DNA from 2 places in the Williamsia sp. D3 genome. Region 1 is predicted to be linked to the other one. Evidence: predicted binding sites of a transcription regulator. Region 1 holds the regulator's gene; the other holds the start of a gene.
The links. Region 1 encodes LexA, which represses DNA repair genes until DNA is damaged. Its sites were predicted from a motif close to CGAACANNTGTTCG; they were not measured.
Positions count from the first base shown of each region.

Region 2: the regulator LexA is predicted to act here: its motif matches at 2,829-2,842, upstream of W823_RS50165 (HNH endonuclease signature motif containing protein).

Region 1 is NZ_AYTE01000026.1:328,582-335,973, forward strand. It holds gene W823_RS46595 (aspartate aminotransferase family protein) at 1-69, opposite strand, end outside; partial or broken gene hrpA (ATP-dependent RNA helicase HrpA) at 213-4,060, shown strand; gene nrdR (transcriptional regulator NrdR) at 4,091-4,540, opposite strand; gene W823_RS56680 (LysM peptidoglycan-binding domain-containing protein) at 4,636-5,157, opposite strand; gene lexA (transcriptional repressor LexA) at 5,380-6,099, shown strand; gene W823_RS46615 (acyl-CoA dehydrogenase family protein) at 6,205-7,347, opposite strand.
Region 2 is NZ_AYTE01000031.1:471,701-479,092, reverse strand. It holds gene W823_RS50185 (nitroreductase/quinone reductase family protein) at 1-49, shown strand, start outside; gene W823_RS50180 (DNA polymerase IV) at 117-1,478, shown strand; gene W823_RS59705 (TetR-like C-terminal domain-containing protein) at 1,482-1,796, opposite strand; partial or broken gene W823_RS59700 (TetR/AcrR family transcriptional regulator) at 1,896-2,054, opposite strand; gene W823_RS50170 (1-acyl-sn-glycerol-3-phosphate acyltransferase) at 2,108-2,767, shown strand; gene W823_RS50165 (HNH endonuclease signature motif containing protein) at 2,904-4,469, shown strand; gene W823_RS50160 (asparaginase) at 4,533-5,465, opposite strand; gene W823_RS50155 (hypothetical protein) at 5,613-6,155, shown strand; gene W823_RS56800 (hypothetical protein) at 6,221-7,204, opposite strand; gene lspA (signal peptidase II) at 7,229-7,392, shown strand, end outside.

The DNA.
Region 1 (7,392 bases):
TCCCGTGGTGCTCACTGCGCCCATGTCGGCGAATCCGTGCCAGAGACCGGCAGAAGTTGAGACTGTCATGTGAACATCATGCCTGGTGTCCCCCTGGTTTCCTCCGGGGCCGCAGCCACTCTCGTGTCAATCCGTGTTCGGGCGCGCCGGGAGCGGGGACACGGGTCCGCCGGACATTGCCGGATCCGCCGCTCAGGTAGGCTAGATCAGTTATGTCGACTTCGTCCAACCAGCCGGAACAGTCCGCCCGGCGTAAACGGCGACGACGTCCGACCAACCGCTCCACCCGCACCGACCGGCCGGATCCGGCTGTGATCGAGCGCCGACGCGCGCTCGTCCCCACGATCAGTTACCCGCCGCAACTGCCGGTGTCCGAGGCCCGCGATGCCATCGCCGAGGCGATCTCGGAGCATCAAGTTGTTGTCGTCGCCGGTGAAACCGGTTCCGGTAAGACCACACAGCTTCCCAAGATCTGTCTCGAGCTGGGGCGCGGACTGGCCGGCAAGATCGGTCACACTCAGCCTCGCCGACTCGCTGCGCGGTCGGTTGCCGAACGGATCGCCGAGGAAACCGGGACCGAACTCGGCGGCGTCATCGGATATTCCGTGCGCTTCACCGACAAGGCAGGCGACGACACGCTGGTCAAGGTGATGACCGACGGCATACTGCTGCGTGAATTGTCCCAGGACCGGATGCTCCGTGAGTACGACACCCTGATCATCGATGAGGCCCACGAGCGAAGCCTCAACATCGACTTCATCCTCGGCTACCTCAAGCAACTGCTGCCACGCCGCCCCGACCTGAAGATCATCATCACCTCGGCAACCATCGAACCCGGCCGGTTCGCCGACCACTTCGCGACCGATGACGCGCCGGTGCCGATCATCGAGGTGTCCGGCCGCACCTATCCGGTGGAGATCCGCTATCGCCCACTCGTGGTCGACGACGAGGACGAAGCCGACCTCGATCAGCTACAGGCCATCGGGGCCGCCGTCGACGAGCTGTGCTCTCACGGCCCAGGCGACATCCTGGTGTTCCTGCCCACCGAACGCGAGATCACCGATACCGCGAAATCGCTTGCACACCTTGAATCCCGTGGCATCGAGATCGTCCCGCTGTTCGCCCGGCTGTCCGCGGCAGACCAGCACAAGGTGTTCTCCAGTCACCGAGGTCGGCGAATCGTGTTGTCCACCAACGTTGCCGAGACATCGTTGACCGTGCCGGGAATCCACTACGTCATCGACGCCGGCACCGCCCGGATGTCGCGCTACTCCACGCGCACCAAGGTGCAGCGGCTGCCGATCGAGCCGATTTCGCAGGCCAGCGCACGGCAGCGGGCGGGGCGGTGTGGCCGCGTGGCCGCAGGTGTGTGCATCCGGCTCTACAGCGAAGAGGACTTCGAGAGCAGGCCCGAGTACACCGAGCCCGAGATCCTGCGCACCAACCTCGCGTCGGTGATCCTCACGATGACCTCTCTGGGGCTCGGCGACGTCGGCCGGTTCCCGTTCGTACAGCCGCCGGATCAGCGGGCGATCCGAGACGGCCAGCAACTACTGGACGAACTCGGGGCGCTCGAACCTGCCTCGGCCGACAACCCCGTGCGCCGACTCACCCCGATCGGACGGTCGCTCGCTCGCATACCTGTCGATCCGCGGCTGGCGCGCATGCTGGTCGAGGCCGACAAACAGGGCGTGGTCGGCCCGATGCTCGTGTTGGCGGCCGCACTGTCGATTCCGGACGTACGCGAGCGGCCGGCCGAACACCGCCAGGCGGCCGATGCCTCGCATGCGCGCTTCGCCGCTCCGGGGTCGGAGTTCCTGACCCTGCTGAATCTGTGGACCTACCTGGACGAACTACGCTCGGAGTTGTCGTCGAACCAGTTCCGGAAGCGGTGCGGTCGAGAGTATCTGCACAGCTTGCGAATCCGCGAATGGCGAGACCTGCACGCGCAGCTGGTCCGGATCGCCAAGGACCTCGGGTGGTCGGTTCCTGCGACGGTGACCGCACCAGACCATGAATCGCCATCGGCGGCGTCGATTCATCAATCCATCCTGTCCGGTCTGCTCAGCCAGATCGCGTCCGCGAGGGAGACGCCAAGGAGTTCCTGGGCGCTCGCGGCACGAAGTTCATGATCTTCCCGGGATCTCATCTCTCGTCGAAACCACCACGGTTCGTGATGGCGGCCGAGATCGTGGAGACCTCTCGGCTCTGGGCGCGTACCGCCGCACGCATCGAACCGGAATGGGCCGAGCGCCTGGCCGGGCACCTCGTCAAACGGCAGTACAGCGAGCCTCATTGGTCCGGGAAACACTCAGCGGCCATGGCCTACGAGCGGGTCACCCTCTACGGCGTCCCGCTGGTCACCAAACGACGCGTGAACTACGGCTCGATCGATCCCGCCGTTGCTCGCGAGTTGTTCATCCGCCACGCGCTCGTGGAGGGTGACTGGCGTACACAACACCCGTTTTTTCACCGCAATCGCGCGTTGCTCGAGGACGCCGAGGAGTCGGTTCACCGGGTGAGGCGCACCGACGTCATCGTCGACGACGACCAGCTCTTCGCCTTCTACGACCGTCACATCGGCGAAGAAGTGGTGTCGGGCAGACACTTCGACACGTGGTGGAAGACCGCACGCAAAGCTGACCCCACCTTGCTGGATCTGGATCCCGCCGACCTCGTGGCCGACGCTGCCGCCACCGACCCGGCCGGGTTTCCCGACCACTGGCGTCAGGGAGACACAAGTTATGCCTTGAGTTACCGGTTCGAGCCCGGCACCGTCGATGACGGCGTAAGTGTGCTCATCCCGTTGTCGCTGCTCGTGCGTGCCCGGCCCTCTGGATTCGACTGGCTGGTCCCCGGCATGCGCTTGGAGCTGATCACCGAGCTGATCCGCACCCTGCCGAAATCCCTACGGCGGCAAGTGGGACCGGCCCCCGACCTGGCCGGGCAAATACTGGAGTCGGTGACACCGAGGAGCAAGCCTCTCACCGAGGCGGTGGCCGCCGAGATCCGTGCGCGCACGGGTGTCGACGTAGCAGCATCAGATTTACGACTTGCCGCACTCCCCGGCCACCTGCGTATGACCTTCACTGCGGTCACCACCGACGGCGAAGTTCTCGGACGTTCCAAGTCGCTGCGCGAACTGCAGGATCGACTGGCCGGTAGATCTCGCGCTGCCCTGGAGAGTGAGGCCGGCACCGCATCCCGACCTGTGGCCACCACGTGGACCGCTGACACCTTCGGAGACATCAGCCGCACATTGCGCAGTTCTGTTGCCGGGCAAGACATCACAAGCTATCCCGCCCTGACCCGCCGAGGCAGTGGTTTCACGGTGGTCGCCGTACCCACCCAGGCCGAGCAGGCTGCGAACATGTACGACGCTGTTGTCGAGATGATCGTCTCCAGCGTTCCGCCACTACGACCGTCGGTGACATCGACACTGAGCACCGCCGAGCGACTCGCCCTCAGTCAGAGCCCCTACCCGGACACCGCTGCTCTTCTGGCCGATTGCGTTCGGGCTGCCGTGGTGGACCTTGTACCCAACCCGCCGAATGTCTGGACGACAAGCGAATTCGCTGCACTTCGGGAAAATGTGGCCCGCCAGGCAACCGGGAGGGCAACGGACAAACTACGCAGGGTGGCGACGATCCTGACCCGCGTGGCGCCCCTACGAACGGCGATCACCGCGGGCGCCAGATCGATCGCCGCAGACGACGTGCGGGACCAGCTGGACGAGCTGCTGTTCGACGGATTCGTCTCTGCGACACGCGACGAACACCTCTCGGAGATCCCCCGCTACCTCGATGCTGCGAGGTCGAGGCTCGAACAGCTCCCGGCAGGCGCCGCTCGCGATGCCCAGTCGATGGCTGCCATCGACCGGGTGGTGTCGGCGTGGACTGATCACCTGCGACACGTGCCGCCCGGTCGCCGGGACGCGGTCAACGACCAAGCTGGATGGATCGTCGAAGAGCTGAGAGTTGGACTGTTCGCACAGCACCTGCGTACTGCGTATCCCGTGTCGGAGAAACGGGCGATCAAGGCCATCCGGGAACTGCGCTGATCCGGCAGCACCACTGCCGGACGAAAGCGGTCAGGGTTTGGCCGCTCGCAGATCGTCGATCTCTTTCTGGAAGTCTTCGACTGAGTCGAACGAGCGATACACCGACGCAAAGCGAAGGTAAGCGACCTCGTCGAGATCTCGTAACGGGCCCAGGATCGCCAGGCCCACTTCGTTGCTGGGAACTTCGGCCGATCCTGAGGCTCGAACGGCCTCTTCGACCTGCTGCGCGAGCAGGTGCAGACGGTCATCGTCGACCGCGCGGCCCTGGCAGGCGCGCCTCACGCCCCTCATCACCTTCTCGCGGCTGAAAGGTTCGGTGACACCGTTGCGTTTGACGACCGCGAGGACTGCGCTCTCCACGGTGGTGAACCGCCGTCCGCATTGCGAGCAGGCCCGCCGACGACGAATCGCCTGGCCCTCGTCGGCCACCCGTGAGTCGACGACCCGCGTGTCCTCGTTCTTGCAAAACGGGCAGTGCATGCAGGGTTCCTCGGACGTCAGCGGCCCCGTCGGAATGACCGGACACTCTGTTGTAGAGGATACCGCCCGGCCGATTGCTTGCCCCAGCACTGCAGCTACCGCGCGTAGATCGGCGTCACCAGGGATTGCCCGGGCGACAACGCTGAATTGCTCATCGCGTTGAGGTCCATGATCTTCTCCACCACCGCTTCGGTCGGCATCTCGGGTGCGATTCGAGAGGCGATGTCGCCCAACGATTCTCCCGACTGCACGTGGACGACCGCCGTCCCGGTGTTCGCCGGAGCGGCACCGCTCTCGACAACCCGGCCGAAGAACATGAGGAACAGCACGAGCATCATCAGGCCGATTCCGACCACGGCGGCTCCGGCCCAGGCACGTCGGCGGAAATACACATCGCGCTCGACGGCAACCGACGGTGCGGAACTGCCCGGCTCGGAGCAGCCCACCACAACACGGCGGTCTGCGGCGAGCCTGCGGTCGGCCGGTCGGCGAGTACTGTCGACACGCGCTCGCGCCGTGCGGGTGTACTGATCGGAGGCGACGGGCCCACCGACTCGGGCGAGGCGGCGACGGGGCCGCTCAGCGGCCGGGCGGCTGATGGTGGTGGCTGCAGTCATTGTTCGATCCTCGGGTCAACAGTTCGATCACTCGTTCGATTGAACGAATGTTCGAGTTGTATCACGGGGGTCCGACACACGCCACGCCCAATCGAACAAATGTTTGAGAGTTGTGACTGATTGCATTAGCGTGATCCCCATAATCCAACGAACAACGTGTGCGTTTTCTTCTCTCGACAGCTACGACACCTTGGCCGGACACCGTACGAACTGGAGGACCTGATGGCCGATACGACAGACACCCGGACGCCGCCGGACGCGGCGGCCGCGACGGTGGTCACTTCCGAACCGCTGGCCGAGGGGTCTCTGACCCCGCGCCAGAAAGCCGTGCTGGAGGTGATCCGGGCGTCGGTCCGCGAACGCGGCTATCCCCCGTCCATCCGCGAGATCGGTGATGCCGTCGGCCTCACCTCCACGTCGTCGGTCGCTCATCAGCTCCGCACCCTCGAGCGCAAAGGATTCCTCCAGCGCGAGAACAACCGTCCCCGGGCGGTCAACATCCAGGACACCGACCTCAACCCGGCCACGGCGGCCGGCCAGGTCCAGGTACCCGACGAATCACTGCCGACACCGACGTTCGTTCCGGTCCTCGGCCGCATCGCGGCCGGCGGGCCGATCCTGGCCGAGGAAGCCGTCGAAGACGTGTTCCCGCTACCGAAAGAGCTTGTCGGGGAAGGGTCTCTGTTCCTCCTGCGGGTGGTCGGCGAGTCGATGATCGATGCCGCCATCTGTGACGGCGACTGGGTGGTCGTCAGACAGCAGAATGTCGCAGACAACGGCGACATCGTCGCGGCCATGATCGACGGAGAGGCGACCGTCAAGACGTTCAAACGCACCAAGGATGCGGTGTGGCTGATGCCGCACAACCCGGTGTTCGACCCCATCCCCGGCGACAACGCCGTTGTGTTGGGCAAAGTCGTCACGGTGATGCGGCGCCTCTGAGGCGTCCGGCAACATCCTCGGTAACCGGGGACGCGGGGACTACGCAGACACGAGTGGGGTGCACCTTCCGGTGCACCCCACTTCGCGTAGTTATGAAACTCGTACTCAGACCCCGAGGCTTCGGCCGATGACTTCCTTCATGATCTCGGTGGTGCCGCCGTAGATGGTCTGAACGCGCGAATCGAGGAAGGCCTTGGCCACCGAGTACTCACGCATGTAGCCGTAGCCACCGTGCAGTTGCAGGCAACGATCGATGAGGTGGACCTGGTTCTCGGTGGCGTAGTACTTCGCCATCGCCGCGTCCGGAACGGTGAGCTTCTTCTCGTTCAGCAGTTCGATACACCGATCGACGAACACACGGGTGGTAGCGGTGGACGTCGCCAGTTCGGCGAGCAGGAACCGCGAGTTCTGGAAGCTACCGATCGGGCGGCCAAATGCCTTGCGGTCCTTCGTGTACTGGATTGTCGTCTCGAGAACCGACTCCATCGCACCGGCCGCCACAACAGCGATCGACAGGCGCTCCCGCGGGAGGTTCTGCATCAGGTAGATGAAGCCCATCCCCTCCTCGCCCAGCAGGTTCTCGGCGGGCACCTTGACGTTGTCGAAGCTCAGCTCGGCGGTGTCCTGCGCCTTCATCCCGACCTTGTCAAGATTGCGGCCGCGTTCGAATCCCTCCATACCGCGCTCGACCACCAGCAGGCTGAACCCCTTCGCACCGGCCTCGGGGTCGGTGCGGGCCACCACGATGACGAGGTCCGCGTTGATACCGTTGGTGATGAACGTCTTGGAACCGTTCAGCACCCAGTTGTCGCCGTCTTTCTTGGCGTTGGTCTTGATGCCCTGGAGATCGGACCCGGTGCCGGGCTCGGTCATCGCGATCGCGGTGATCAGCTCACCGGACACGAAGCCGGGCAGCCAGCGTGCCTTCTGCTCGTCATTGCAGAGGTCGAGCAGGTACGGCGCCACCACGTCGTTGTGCAGCGCGAATCCGATACCGCTATAGCCGCCGCGGACGGTCTCTTCGTCGATGATGGTGTTGTAACGGAAGTCGTCGACTCCCCCGCCACCGAACTCCTCGGGCGCCTCCACCGCGAGGAATCCGTTCTTTCCTGCTTCGACCCAGACATCCCGGTCCACCAGGTTCTGCTCTTCCCAGCGTTCGTGGTTCGGCGCCACGTGCTGTTCGAGGAAGCTCCGGTACGAATCACGGAAGAGAAGGTGCTCGGGCTCGAAAAGGGTGCGTTCCATCGTCAGGTCTCCGTTACAGGTGGCATTGGTTGGATATCCAACTGT
Region 2 (7,392 bases), on a different contig from region 1:
GGGCCCGGCCATTCCCGTGTTCGAGCTGACGCCGGTGCACGTCCGCTGATCCGCTGAATGGGGCATACCATCACTGTGTGCGGGTGCAGGACGGGAACATCAGTTCCCGGTGGGTGATGCATATCGACATGGATGCGTTCTTCGCATCTGTCGAGCAGCTCACCCGTCCAACACTTCGAGGCCGCCCGGTGCTGGTCGGGGGACTGGGCGGCCGAGGAGTTGTCGCCGGCTGTAGTTATGAGGCGCGGGTTTTCGGTGCACACTCGGCAATGCCGATGCACCAAGCGCGCCGACTGGTCGGCCCGGGCGCCGTCGTCCTCCCGCCCCGCGGATCCGTCTACCGGGCGGTGAGCCTGCGGGTCTTCGGTCTGATTCGCGCCCAGGTTCCTGTCATCGAGATGTTGTCGTTCGATGAGGCTTTCGCCGAGCCGGTCGAACTGGCAGGCGCGTCGGCCGACGTCGCCGCAGCTTTTGCCGAGCGCCTCCGGGCCCGTATTCGGGACGAGCTGGGCTTGGCCGCCTCGGTCGGCTTCGGGAGTGGCAAACAGATCGCAAAGATCGCGTCGGGTATGGCAAAACCGGACGGTGTGGTGGTGGTGACGCCGGGGGAGCAGCGCGAGTTCCTCGCCCGGCTGCCCGTGCGCAAACTGTGGGGCATCGGCCCGGTCGCCGGGGAGCGACTGCAGCGCTTGGGAATCGACACCATCGGAGACCTTGCACGAATGTCGACGCTGGAGGTGTCGTCGGTTCTCGGTGCCACCGTCGGGCCCGGGTTGCACCTGCTGGCTCAGGGGATAGACGACCGGCCGGTCGCTGAACGGGCATCGGCCAAGCAGATCAGCGCCGAATCGACCTTTGCCGAGGACATCACCGACCTCGGGCATCTGCGCGGTGCTGTCGAGCGGGCTGCGACGTCTGCGCATCGGAGACTGCTCGCCGATGGGCGGGGCTCGCGCACGGTGGTGGTCAAACTGAAGAAGTCGGACATGTCGGTGCTGACCCGGTCGACCACTCTTGCGGCTGCGACCACCGAGCTGCCCGTACTCACTGCTGCCGCGCAGCGACTAGCGTTGGATCCCCAGGAGATCGGGCCCATCCGCCTTGTCGGCGTTGGTTTCTCGGGACTGACGGCGGTGCAGCAGTTTGCGATGTTCCCCGAGCTCGACTCCACTTTCGAGGCCCCGGAGTCAAGCGCGGAATCGACATCGGAGGAGATGTACCACCCGGGCGGTCGCGACCCCAACGCCGACCGACTGCGTTGGACCACCGGCAACGATGTGCACCATCGCGAGTACGGGCACGGGTGGGTCCAGGGCAGCGGACACGGCCGGGTCACGGTTCGATTCGAAACACGAAGTGGCGGGCCGGGATTCGCCAAGACGTTCTCGCTGGACGATCCGCAGTTGGAAGTGGCGGATCCACTGCTCAGCCTGGATTGGCCGGAAGAACATCTCCGGTTCGCGAACGAGGATGAGTAACGATCACTGCTCGGCGGCTGCATGCAGGTGGACAAACACGGCGTCGGTCACCATGGCGTCGAGGTCTGTCTCGAACACGTCGAGCGCGCGAGTCGCGGTCAGCGAGGCGATTCCGTGTATCGACGCCCACAGCAACAAGGCTCGGCTGCTCGCCTGGTCGCGCCCGACAACGGTCGCGACCAGCCCCTCCACGGTCGTGAGCATGGGGATCGTCGTGCCGCGCAAGTTTTCGCCACCACCTTCGAGTAGATCGTGGCGGAACAGCAGTTCGAACATCCCGGGTCGGCGTGCGGCGAAATCGACGTAAGCGCGAGCCATCGCTGACAGTGTTGTGTTCGGTGAAGTAGACGGCTCCGAATCTGACTCCGCCATAGCTGTTTTCAGATCGTCCAGGCCGGCCGCTGCGATTGCCGCCAACAGGCTCCGGTGAGTGGGGAAATAGCGTCTTGGCGCTCCGTGTGACACGCCCGCGTGTCGCGCAATCGATCTGAGTCCGACCGAAGCGAGCCCCGCAGAGTCGACGAGTTCGATGCCTGCCTGCACCAAGAGCGCTCTTGTATCTGGAGGATCCGCCATGTAGACAGTGTCTACCAACGGAGTAGACGATGTCTACAAGAGGAGGTCGATCCATGTGGTACTGGGTTTTCAAATATGTCTTGATCGGTCCCTTTCTGCGGCTCGTCGCGCGTCCACACGTTGTCGGGTTGTCGAACTTTCCCCCGACCGGACCTGTGATCGTGGCGGCGAACCACTTGGCGGTGGTCGACTCTCTGCTGATGGTTCTCGTGTTGCCGCGCCGGGTCACCTTTGTCGCCAAGGCGGAGTACTTCACGGGCACGGGTATTCGTGGCTGTGTGCAGCGGTGGTTCTTCTCGGCCACCGGGCAACTTGCCATTGACCGCCGAGGGGGTGCCGCAAGCGTTTCCGCACTCGATGAAGCTGTCGCCATCGTCGGTGCCGGCGGTGTGTGGGGCATCCACCCTGAGGGCTCGCGATCGAGAGATGGGCTGCTGCACCGGGGGAGAACCGGCGTGATGCGTGTCGCCTTGACGACGGGTGCGCCGGTTGTGCCTTTGGCGCTCAAGGGAACCGACCGCGTGAACCCTCCTGGCGCGCGGCTGTGGCGGCCTGGCAAGGTGGACGTCGTAGTCGGGCAGCCCCTTGTCTTGTCGCAGTTTTCGGCCGATAGTTCAACGGATGTACGTGAGGCCACGGACCATCTGATGGCGACCCTCTCGCGATTGTCGGGCCAGCAGTATGTCGACAGCTACACGCAGCGCGCTGCTTGATTGTTCTCTCTACCAATAAATTTGGCCCCCTTTCATCGTAGGTGGGGGACAGAGTTGAAATAGAACATGTGTTCGACATTGTCCGGTTCTGTTGGTAGACTCGGTGAAAGGGGTTCGAGGGCTGGGGGGCTTGTCGATGAGTGATTCGGTGACGGTGGATCCACCGCCAATGCCGGTGTTGGTGGGGTTGTATCGCGATCTTGATGCGCTGCTGCAGAGGATTGCTAGTGCGTCGTCGGTGGACGTTGATGATGTGCAGGTTGCTGAGTTGGTGCGGGTGAACGAGAGAGTGGTTCGGGCACTGACGTTTCAGGGCCTCAAGCGGTTGCAGGAGGTCAATGATCGGGGCTTGTTTCGTAAGGCTGGTCATTCGACGTTGCATCGGTTTGTGATGAATGAGCTGCGGGTGTCTCGCGGTGATGCGTCATCGCGGTTGAAAGCACTGGATGCTGCCGGCGAATTGATGTCGATGCAAGGCGAGCCGCTGCCCCCGAAATGCCCGGCCGCTGCCCAAGCCCTCGCCGACGGGGCAATTGGGTTGGCGCACATGGATGTGATGCTCAAAGTCCGCGACAAGATTCCGCACAAATCAGCACCGGAAGTCTATGACGTGGTCGATGCGTGGATGACCGACAACGCCCGCATATCCACTCCCACCGAACTCGAGGTGTGTGGTCGGGAAGTGTTGGCCCGGGTTGATCCCGATGGCTCACTGACCGATGATGCCGACCGCAGACGCAACCGCGGCCTGTCTGATGGTGATCAGGGGTTGGACATGATGGCCAAAATCACCGGCAACCTCGACCCTCAGACGTTGGCGTTGTTTCGCACGGTGATGGATGTATGGGCCGCACCGGGAATGAACAATCCTGATGACCCGAACTCACCGACCGGCGCTGCTGACGATCCGACCATGGATCCGGCGATCATCGAGGCTGCCGCGGGGCGCGATTCCCGGAGTAGAGCCCAGCGTCAGCATGATGCTTTCAAGGCGATCATGAAGACCATTTTGGAGTACAAACTGCTCGGTAGCTCCCACCGTGGCCTGCCGGTGCAGGTGATCATCACGATGACCAAGCAGCAGCTTGATGAGGCCGCGGGGATCGCCCATACCGCCTCCGGCGTCGATGTACCCGTGAAGGATGCGTTGGAGTTGGCGGCGCGGTCGGACAAATCACTGGCGGTGTTCGCCAACCACACGGCCGACGTCCTGTACTTCGGACGCGCCAAACGCACTGCCCAACAAGGCCAGCGGATGGCGTTGTTCGCTAAAGACCGAGGCTGCACCAGCCCGGGCTGTCGTAACCCGATCTCCTGGACCGAAATTCATCACACCACCGCCTGGGCCGACGGCGGACACACCGACGTCGACGAACTCGCGCCTGCGTGTCCGCCTCACCACAAGATGATCGGACCCGGCGAGGATCAATGGCAGACAGTCATGGTCACCGACGGCCCCGACGCCGGACGAGTCGCCTGGATCCCACCCACATACATCGACCCCGACCAACACCCACGCATCAACCGGGCCCACCACACCGACCACACCATCGAAGCGGCATGGCAAAACATCATCACCGAACGACAACAAGCACTCATTGAACGCGAAGAACGCATGCAGCTCCAGCAACACAACGTGGCCGAGTTGATTGCGAGCCCAGACAATGACGACACGGGTGACTGCGACGAATCACCGAATTGATCCAAGTAGTAAGCGGCCCAAGCGCACATAAGGCGCCGGCGCGCGAGCTCAGGGGCCGGACGTCTACTCGGCGGCGAAAAATTCCGCGACATCGGCATGCCCTGCGCCACCGGCGAGCAACGCCTGCAACGCAATTCGTGCCTGGGGCCCCCGCAACCACGGCGAGATGATCGCGCCACGGGCGGCCAGATCAACAGCGCCGCCGCCGCCGCCGTACGTCGCGACGATCTCTCCCCGCGGAACCCGGGAACACACGACCACCACAACGCCACGGCCGATGGCATCGGCCACCGCATCCACCACCCGGGTGTGCGTGTTACCGGAACCCGTGGCTACCAACACGATTCCCGTCGCGCCCGCGCCCGCGCACCAACCAATGATCGAGGGGTCGACGCCGGGATACAACATCACGATGTCCACCCTCGTGCCGGCGATGGAGGTCGGCGGGAGCAGAGCCCGGGGGAGATCGGCGCGCACGGTGGCAAAAGGTGCATCGGCGGCACTGTCGAACTTGGCGGTGCCACGAGCCGGTACCAGCGAGCCACCCATCGCGATGAGAACCCCTCGCCTGCGAGACAAGGGATCGACCGCCGCAGCAATGGCAGCGGACAAGTTCGCCGGACCATCGGCGTGAAGTGAATCCGCCGGACGCTGGGCCCCGGTCATGATCACCGGCCGGGGGTCGGCGTGCATCAGATCGATCAGCATCGCCGTCTCCTCCATGGTGTCGGTGCCGTGGGTCAGCACCACTCCCGTCACCGATGGATCCTCGAGCTCGGCCACCACCGCCGACCGCACCGCGTCGAGGTCCTCCGGCAGCAGAGACGAGGAATCGAGGTGGAGCACCTCGCGGCTCCGAAGCTCGACGCCGGCTTCGGCACTGCCCGCCACCAGCTCATCAGCGGCCAGCGCCGGACGCGCGCCATCGGCAAATCGGCGACTGGCGATGGTGCCACCGGTGGTGAGAATCGACACCAGAGGTTGTGTTCTGACCACGCCGCCAGCTTCGACGGCTTCACCGCTATGCGTCAACTCGACATGTTTTTGGCATAGTGGGGCAGGACCGACGGCCCAAGCGGCCGACCGACTAGTTCTCACTGCCTCCATTTCGGTGGTAGCGGTGACAATGAGTAAGGACGGATTTTGAAGCTTCGCAAGTTCGTGACCGCCGGCGTCGCACTATGCGCCTTTGTTTCCATCGCTGCCTGTTCAGATGACGGCGGCAGCAGTGACCCCACCACCACCACGACCACCACCACCTCGGATGCCGGGCCAAGCGGCTCCACCGCCCCAGGCGGCGACGGCGTCCTCACCGACCCCAAGAAGCCGCCGACGGCCGCCGCGCTCAACGACATGCTGGTGACCGCACTCGACCCCAACATCCCGAATACCGAGAAGACCGAACTCGTCGAGGGATCGGATGCGGATCCGGAGATCTTCGACAAGCTGATCGCGGGTATGAAGGCCAACCCCGACGTCACCTACGAGATCGTCGCCCCCGTGCGTCCCGCCGGAGCCAACCAGGCCAAGGCCAACGTGAAGATCAACTTCCCCGACCAGCCGCAGACGCAGGTCGAGGCGCTGATCGCCTATAACGAAGGACGCTGGAAGCTGTCGAAGACGACGGTGTGCCTGCTGCTCAGCGGAGCCAACGAGAAGAGCCCGATGTGCCCAGCAACTAGCTGACACCCACATCAGAACCAAAAGCGCCGCAGACGACATGTCGTCTGCGGCGCTTTTTTGTGTCGACGTCAGTTGGCCGGCGACCACGCCGAATCGAAGCCGAGCAGCTGACTGAACGGTTGTGCTCCCTCGGCACCGACGAGGGTCCGGCCACCAGAGATCTTCAGCTGGCCCGAAATCGGCACGCCCCTGGCCAGGTCGATCACCACTGAACCGGCCCCCGTCATCGAGTAGGCGTCGATGGTCAACACGCCACCGTCGGGGAGCCGAAACGCAGAGTCGGTGGGCGACTCGTCGATGCTGTAGTCGATGGTCAGCCGCTCGCCCTCGCGGGCGGTGAGAGTGGCGGTGATCGTCTGACGCACCGTCGCCCCGGCGTTCACCGTCCGAACGGCCTGCCAGCGCGCCCCGACCCCGATCGGCTCGGTCGGCAGGGTCACAGACCGCTGCAGCGTAGCGACCAGCGCTTCTTCGACGGCCTGACGGGCACTGTCGTCGGCTTTCTCGGTCGGCAGTATTCGCAGCGAGATGGGCGCCACGCCGGGCCCGATGCTCATGCCCGCGCGCGAGCCGTTCTGGGCCTCGAGCGCCTGGTCCAGGGCAGTGTCGGGGGAACCTGCATCTCCGATCCGGAGATCGATGTCGGTTGCGTCCGTGCAGTTGACCCTGACCGTCATCGGCAGATCGACCGTGGTCGCGCCCGAGTCGGCATCCTGCTGCCCGGTCGCAGAAGCAAACGTGGACGTGGTGACCAACTTCGCCGACTGCGCGGTCCCGCGATCGAATCCCGCGACCGGCACCGACCTGGGCTCGGCGCCGTTCGTCTCCACCGTGACCTTCGCCGGAGGCACCGGCAAGAGCGCCGCAGAGCTGGAACCCGCCGTCGAATCGGTGGCGCACCCCGACGGCGGCGGAGGCGGCGGTTCGTCATCGGAACCGCAACCGGCGAGCCCGATCGCCACAACCGTCACCGCGGAGATCACAACCGGCGTGCTGAGCAGACGGGACGACAGGGGGCCGGAGGTGGCGCGGGCCAGAGCTGGATGGGACACGGCAGCCAGCGTATCGACCGGGTCGTGGATGATGGACAGGTGACAAGCGAGAAAGGGTCCAGACCGTCGAGCGAACCCCGGCCGTCGAACGAGCCCACGCCCTCCCCGGCCGACAGCACGACGGGCAACCCCACCCGTCCCAGGATGTGGCTGATCCTCTTGGTCGTGGCGGTCACCGTGCTGGTTGC